Regions from separate parts of the Marinomonas foliarum genome, predicted to be linked through region 2. Evidence: predicted binding sites of a transcription regulator. Region 2 holds the regulator's gene; the other holds the start of a gene.

Region 1 (3,890 bases), 140 kb from region 2:
GCTCTACATCAATAATCTCAACCATCTCTTTATCTACCTGACAAACTGCCGTCAAGTAGTTGTCATTTGATAGGCCTTTTGGAGGTGGCTGAATATCACTCCAATTCATATTCACAATGCGTTCAACACCTCGCACCAAGAACCCCTGAATTCGGCGGTTATACTCAGTAATAATAACAAAGCACTGACTAATATTCTCAATAGGACTTGCACCTGTAGCCAGGCCCAAATCTAAAATAGGAATCGTGCCACCACGAATATGAGCCACCCCTCTAACGACTGGTGAGCTATGAGGCATAGTGGTCAATTTAGGGCACTGCAGTACTTCTTTTACCTTAAAGACGTTAATACCGTAAATCTGCTTACCATTTAAGCGAAACAACAGCAATTCAAGTCGGTTTTCCCCTACAAGCTGTGTACGTTGGTTAACAGTATCCAAAACTCCAGCCATAAACGCCTCCAAAATGTATAAACATATACTGAGGTATTACCTCAAAATTGTTAAAATGCATCGTCCGATGATAAAGTGAATTCGATTTTTTTACTAACTATCTTACTAATCACGCAATAATAAACAAAGAGAGCGAATCATGCGAATCATAAGGCTAAGTATAGCCTTCATTTGTTTCCAAGCAGGTTTAACTTTTGCAGCCTCCATAGAAGAGCAAATTAACCTCTATATCAACCAAGTAGAGATTCCTCGATTGTCAGAAATATACCCTGATGCAGCCATCAGTATTTCACTAAACAACCTCGCCGCTTTAAACTATCTGCCGGACTGCGAAAGTGGATCAATTCAAATAAATAATCAACGACCAGACGCTATCAAACGTACAAACTATGAAATAAGTTGCCAATCACCAACTTGGAAATCCTACATACCAGTTACACAAAGTATCTCGATCCCCGCGATCAAGACCACCACACCAATAAACCGCGGACAAGTTATCAGCCAATCCAACACAGATGTTGGCGAGGTCGACATATCCACCCTAAGAGGCGATGTCTTCACACTAAAAAAGCCACCTTACGGCCTCATTGCCTCTCGAAACCTACGGATCAACACCTTTATTACAGATGACCTAACTAGCCTGCCAACCCTGGTAAAAAAAGGAGACCTTGTACTCATTACCGCAAGCAGTGGCACTATTATAGTAAGGATGAACGGCGTTGCTTTAGAAAATGGTGTAAAAGGCCAACAAATTCGAGTTAAAAATACAAGTTCTGAACGAATTATATACGGCAAAGTTGTAACTAACAGTGAAGTTCTTGTAAACTATTGAATAAGGATTATTCGGCAGCTTAACTTATAAACTCTTTACACCAAAGTTTTTACTAAAGTTCTTCTAGACTCTGCCGACAATATAGACAGGCAAATTATTTAAGGGCGGAAAACCCAATGGCAATACATTTTACAGGTCTATCAAATCAGAACACGATAAACAAAAGTGAGCGATCGCAGAAAGACGATGTAGCGGGCAATGTAACAGCAAAAAACACCCCAGTACAAAGCGGTGGCACACTTGCTGAAGATACCGTGAAATTAAGCGGTACAGCTCAAACGCTACAGAGCCAGCAATCTAAAATCAACAACTTACCAGATGTTGATATGGATAAAGTAGAGCAAATTAAAAACGCAATAGCTTCTGGCGAGTACAAAATCGACACGCAAAAGCTAGCAAATAACATGGCTTCTATGGATTCATTATTCTAAGCTATGAACTCAATGCATCGAGCAAACGGTTTGCCTTATGATTCCTATCGCCCCAATATTCATCAGAAGCAAAGAGGTATTAGAAAAACTATCTGCGCTTCTTGATGAAGAACGCTCTGCTTATGGCGAATTAGACAGCGATACCATCATTAGCATAGCGGAACAGAAACAAACCCTCCTTGATGAAATGAATCAACTTAATGAGACAAGAGTCAACATTCTCATTAAATTTGACATCGTAGACCGAAAAAAACCAACCGAAGAAGAATTTAAAAGCTGGCTTAACCTTCAAGACAGTTCATTAGATAATGTACGCCTACTCATGCAAGAGTGCGAAGAACTCCTCAACAAGTGCAAAACCAAGAACAACACTAACGCACGCGTACTCAACACACTTCAAAAGCGTAATAAGCATCTTTTTGAATTACTACAGGGCCACAGCACTAAAAATAAAGTCTATACCTCCAGAGGCTCGACACACCCAATAAGTAGCAAACACACACTTGGTAGAGCGTAAAAAACCATACAAATCAACATCGTATTGACCATACATTTGTATTCCAAACCCAAATAATGTATAAAACACTTCTTCAAATACGTCCTCATAGGTAAACAGGATATACCGGCCGCCTCCTAAGCAGCTATTCCAGGTTCGAGTCCTGGTGGGGACACCAAACATCTAGAAACTGACACAAAAAAAGAGCCTTACGGCTCTTTCTAAATCCACGCTTTTAGTTTGTCGTCTTACTCAGCTTCAACCACTTCAAAACTATGAACTATCTTCACTCCGCCTTTTTCTAACATCAAAGAAGCAGAGCAATATTCCTCAGCCGATAATTTCACTGCACGCGCAACCACGCTTTCTTTTAAGTTGCGACCTGTCACAACAAAATGCACTCGAATCTCTGTGAATACAGCCGGAACTGCATCCGCTCGATCCGCATCAATTTGAGCCACACATGACGTCACATCTTGACGGGCTTTTTTAAGAATCCCAACTACATCATAAGAAGTACAGCCACCCAAACCTGCAAGCAAAAGCTCCATTGGTCTTGGCCCAGCAGTCTGATTACCATCAATCTCTATTTTAAAACCAGAGCCAGTTTCAGCGGTAAAATGCACATCTTCTTGCCAACTTACATTTGTCTTCATTATTCAACCCTACTTCAATTTGCCAAGACTAAAACCATCGCCACTAAGACTGAAACAGTTCTGCCAATTTTTCACCTGGATCATCAGCACGCATAAAGGCCTCACCAACCAAAAAGGCATGAATGCCTTTTTCACGCATGATCGCAACATCATCTCGAGTATGGATTCCACTTTCCGTAACAATAAGACGATCGGAAGGCACACTACCCATCAATTCAAACGTGTGATTCAAACTAAGCTCAAACGTATGTAAATCACGGTTATTAATACCAAACAACTCTGTCTCAGTGTACTCCAGAGCCAATTCCAATTCAGGGCGATTGTGTACTTCAACAAGCACATCCATTCCAAGATCTCGCGCCATTCGATCCAGCTCACGCAATTTCTCACCATCAAGGCAAGCTGCAATTAAAAGAATGCAGTCAGCACCTATCGCCCTCGCTTCTAACACCTGATATTCGTCGACAATAAAGTCTTTTCTAATCACTGGCAGCTTACAAGCTGCACGAGCTTCCACTAGGTAATCTTCATGCCCTTTAAAAAAGTCACTGTCTGTCAAAACAGATAAACAAGCTGCTCCAGATCGCTCATAGGAACGAGCAATATCGGCTGGTATAAAGGGATCTCGTATAATTCCCTTGCTAGGCGAGGCTTGCTTAATTTCAGCAATGACACCCGCTTTTCCTATGGCAACTTTATGCCTTAAAGCTTGAGCAAAGCCACGTGGCGCGTTATGAACATTTGCTACTGAGGCCGCGACCTCTAAGTTTCCATACGGTGTATGAGATTTACGCTCAGCAATCTCCTCATACTTTCGCTCCACAATTTTCTTAAGAATTGTCGGTGTTTCTATTTGCATTAGGCTACTGCTCCTATTTTCTACAGTGAGTCAGAACTCATAAAACAACGCGTGAAACTAGCAAGCTCAGACATTTTAACTTTGGCCGTACCACCACCAATCACATCTTCCGCAATATTCACACCTTCAGCTAACGTGTCTGCAATACCAGAGACATAAATTGCC
Region 2 (3,890 bases):
CCAATTAGACCCATGTTGGCGCGTTTTATGCGCTACGGTATGGTGAATATGTCTGTACTTTCGTATCAAGAGGTTCCAGACCATAAACGCATTACAGTCGTGGGGGTTATTGGACAATAGCAATTGCCAGTTTTCTGTAAAATATTGTATCTATATTTATTGGAATCTTTCGGGTAAGCTATGGATTTGTAAGAAAAATAAACTGTAAGGATTAAGTTATTCATGCAAATTAGGCGGTTTCGAGCACCAGACATGCGTCAGGCGATACGGAAAGTTCGTGATGCCGTAGGTCCTGATGCGGTTATCTTGTCAAATCAACGTCTGCCGACAGGCGAGATAGAAATTGTTGCCGCTCTAGATTACGATGGATCATTACCTTCTAGCATGTCATCTAAGCGTTCTAGTTCGCCACGTTCGGACTCTTCTGCCGACCCTAGTGCGAATTATTTAGAACGTATCGAACGAGCAAAGCAGCAAACTACGCCACCTAAAAATGATGCACCTTCTTATGCGGAATCGCGTCAAGCCTCTCAAATTGAAATGCCACCACTTTCTGATGATAAGGAAGACCCAGCTGTTGAAGAGGCCTTGTCTGTAAAGAACAGCGAAAATGCTAAGCAATTGCAGGACATGGAACTAGAACTGAAAAATGTTCGAGCAATGTTAGAGCAGCATCAGCAGAATGATAATCGAAGCTCAGTTAAAGAGTCCTCTGTGGAGGCTAGAGCGCGTGAAAAACTGAAAGGTTTAGGTTTATCTGAGTTTGTTGTGTCTAGACTAATGGATGACATAGACCTTAAAGGGCGTGAAGATGACTGGAATCGGTTGTTGGCGCACTTGGCGGACTATATACCTATTCGATCTAGCTCTTCTGAATTGCGTGGCTGTATTGCCTTTATGGGCCCCACAGGTGTTGGTAAAACGACAACGATCGGTAAAATTGCCGCTCAGCATGTATTGAAGCATGGCTCTGAAGGTGTTGTGTTAATTACAACAGATACATACCGAATAGCCGCTCATGAACAGTTGAGAACATTTGGCCGTATCTTAAACGTCCCAGTTGAAGTCGTTAATGAATACTCTGATTTAAATGAAGTGTTGGCAAAATACGCGCATTACTCTTTAGTGCTTGTTGATACGGCAGGTATGAACCCAAGAGATTCCAACCTTGAACGGCAATTGTTAATGATGAAGCGCGCAAGAGCTAGCCTGAAAAAGCTATTGGTGTTGCCTTGTACAAGCCAAAGACAAGTGTTGAAAACAGTAACTGAAGTTTACTCTCAGGTGCAGTTGGATGGGTGTGTTTTAAGTAAGCTTGACGAATCAGCTTCACTTGGTGAAGCGATTAGTGTAGTTATTGAAGAAGGGCTTCCTGTTGTATATATCGCGGATGGCCAAAGGATACCAGATGATATCGAGCCAGCTCGTGCACATAACCTGATTAGTAGAGCTGTTTATACAGCAGAGCACTATAGTCAGCTTTATGGGTCACTAAAGTATGGTAGTTAGTAAAATTATGTTATTACTGAAAGCGTTGCGCCAAACTATGTAGTACAGTTAGTTAGCGCAACTAACTTAAATGGTAAAGGTTGCTTAGACTATTTTATGCAGACCAAAAACGGATATAACACATACTCCAAAAAAGCAACTCTCTCAATAGATGCGATTGTTGAGCAATACGGGTATTTAGTGAAAAAAATTGCCTATCACCTATTGGCTAGATTGCCCGATAGTGTAGATGTAGATGATTTAATTCAAGCTGGCATGATGGGGCTGATTGAGGCGTATAAACGCTTTGAATCTACCAAGGGTGCTAGCTTCGAAACCTATGCTGGGATTCGTATTCGTGGTTCCATTATGGACGAAGTGCGAAAAACGGACTGGGCTCCTCGTTCAGTTAGACGCAACGGTAGAGCGGTTGCTAATGCTATAAAGGAATTGGAAGCGACCCTAGGTCGAGAAGCCTCAGATATGGAGGTGGCAGCACACATGAATATAAGCATGGATGAATACCATGAAATGATTCATTCATCCATGTCTACTCAGTTGTTTAGCTATGAAGAGATGCTAGACTCTGATACAAATAATCTAGATAGCGTTGAATCAGAAGTGGAAAATGCACCTTACTCTTTAGTAGAAGAGGGTGGTTTTCAGAGTCAATTAGCAACAGAGATTGATAATCTACCGGAAAGAGAAAAACTGGTTTTGTCTCTTTATTATAATGAAGAACTTAATCTAAAAGAAATTGGCGCAGTACTAGGTGTTAGTGAATCAAGAGTTAGTCAAATACATAGTCAAGCGGCTATGAGATTGAGAGCTAGATTAAGTGATTGGCGAGATTAATTATGAGTTGTGAAATATTACCTTTAGGGTGTGGAGGTTGCATTGGATAAAAACATGAAGATCCTGATTGTTGATGATTTCTCGACAATGAGACGAATCATTAAAAACCTATTACGGGATTTAGGGTTTACCAATACAGTTGAAGCTGATGATGGGACGACTGCGTTACCTATACTTCAAGCTGGGACGATTGATTTTCTCGTGACCGATTGGAATATGCCAGGTATGACTGGGATTGAATTACTTCGTGCCGTACGTGCAGATGAAAAATTGAAAAGTATTCCAGTACTTATGGTAACGGCAGAAGCTAAACGTGACCAAATTATTGCTGCAGCTCAGGCTGGGGTGAATGGTTATGTTGTTAAGCCGTTTACTGCGGTGGCTCTCAAAGAAAAAATTGAGAAAATATTCGAACGAATAGATGCTGCAAAATAGGGAATGTAGATGTCAAAGATATTGGGATCTGGACTAGTGGATTTTGAAAATCTAGTTAAAGACGGCGCAGTTGAGCTTTTAAATCACATAGAAGTCGGTGACTTCAGTGGGGCAATTAAAAAGATTCAAGAACTGAGTGAAGCTCGTCATAATAGTTTCTACAACGAGGTGGGTTTTTTAACTCGAAGTTTGCATGATGCTATTCGTGATTTTCAGGTTGATTCAATGGACCTTGTTGTTGGTGAAGGCGGGAACGAGTCTGTTACCAAAATTACTGATGCCTCGGATCGGTTGAATTATGTTATTGAAACGACTAGTGCAGCTGCTAATAAAACCATGGATATGGTTGATAGTAGTGTTCCTGTCGCCAGCGAACTACAAAGCCAGGCGAGAGAGCTACGCAAAGACTGGAGTCGTTTAATTCAGCGAGATTTAACGCCGCAAGAATTTAGAGATTTATACAAGCGTATTGATGTCTTCTTATCTTATGCGGACGATAGTGCCACCACCTTGCATTCAAACCTCAACACAATTCTTCTAGAGCAAGGTTATCAAGACCTAACTGGTCAAGTTATCGCTAGAGTGAATGATTTAATTCGTGATGTAGAAGAAAAACTTGTACATCTCGTTGCTGTTGCTGGACGCGTTGATAGTATCTCCGGTATTGAACACACAGAGAAAGAGTCTGAACACGATGACACTCGTGGACATGGCCCAGCTATTAATAAACAAAACAACCCTGAAGTACTGAATAGTCAAGACGAAGTAGACGACTTGCTATCAAGTCTTGGTTTCTAGAAGGAGCTGAGGATGAGTTTCGAGGTCGATGAAGAGATACTACAAGATTTTTTGGTAGAAGCTGGTGAAATCCTAGAGCAGCTTTCCGAACAATTAGTAGATTTAGAGCAGAATCCAGACGATAAGCAATTGCTGAACGCAATCTTTCGTGGTTTTCACACCGTCAAAGGTGGTGCTGGGTTTTTACAATTAAATGCGTTGGTTGGATGCTGTCATTATGCTGAGAACGTTTTTGATATCTTAAGGAACGGTCAGCGTAAAATAGATTCTGATTTGATGGACATCGTTTTGCAGGCGCTTGATGCTGTAAACGA

The links. The regulator FliA, encoded in region 2, starts transcription of late flagellar genes. The targets are predictions, from matches to a motif close to CTAAAGTTNNNNNNNNNNCNGCCGATA.
Region 1: a site for FliA is predicted at 1,336-1,362, ahead of flgM (flagellar biosynthesis anti-sigma factor FlgM). Genes of this name have one in related genera too.

The regions. Positions count from the first base shown of each region.
Region 1 is NZ_CP070273.1:2,935,066-2,938,955, reverse strand. It holds gene JSY38_RS13635 (chemotaxis protein CheV) at 1-451, opposite strand, end outside; gene flgA (flagellar basal body P-ring formation chaperone FlgA) at 591-1,283, shown strand; gene flgM (flagellar biosynthesis anti-sigma factor FlgM) at 1,400-1,714, shown strand; gene JSY38_RS13620 (flagella synthesis protein FlgN) at 1,752-2,231, shown strand; tRNA gene JSY38_RS13615 (tRNA-Arg) at 2,313-2,388, shown strand; gene JSY38_RS13610 (OsmC family protein) at 2,459-2,866, opposite strand; gene trpC (indole-3-glycerol phosphate synthase TrpC) at 2,910-3,725, opposite strand; gene trpD (anthranilate phosphoribosyltransferase) at 3,746-3,890, opposite strand, start outside.
Region 2 is NZ_CP070273.1:3,077,645-3,081,534, forward strand. It holds gene flhA (flagellar biosynthesis protein FlhA) at 1-120, shown strand, start outside; gene flhF (flagellar biosynthesis GTPase FlhF) at 223-1,509, shown strand; gene JSY38_RS14295 (RNA polymerase sigma factor FliA) at 1,606-2,343, shown strand; gene JSY38_RS14300 (chemotaxis response regulator CheY) at 2,398-2,778, shown strand; gene JSY38_RS14305 (protein phosphatase CheZ) at 2,788-3,576, shown strand; gene JSY38_RS14310 (chemotaxis protein CheA) at 3,589-3,890, shown strand, end outside.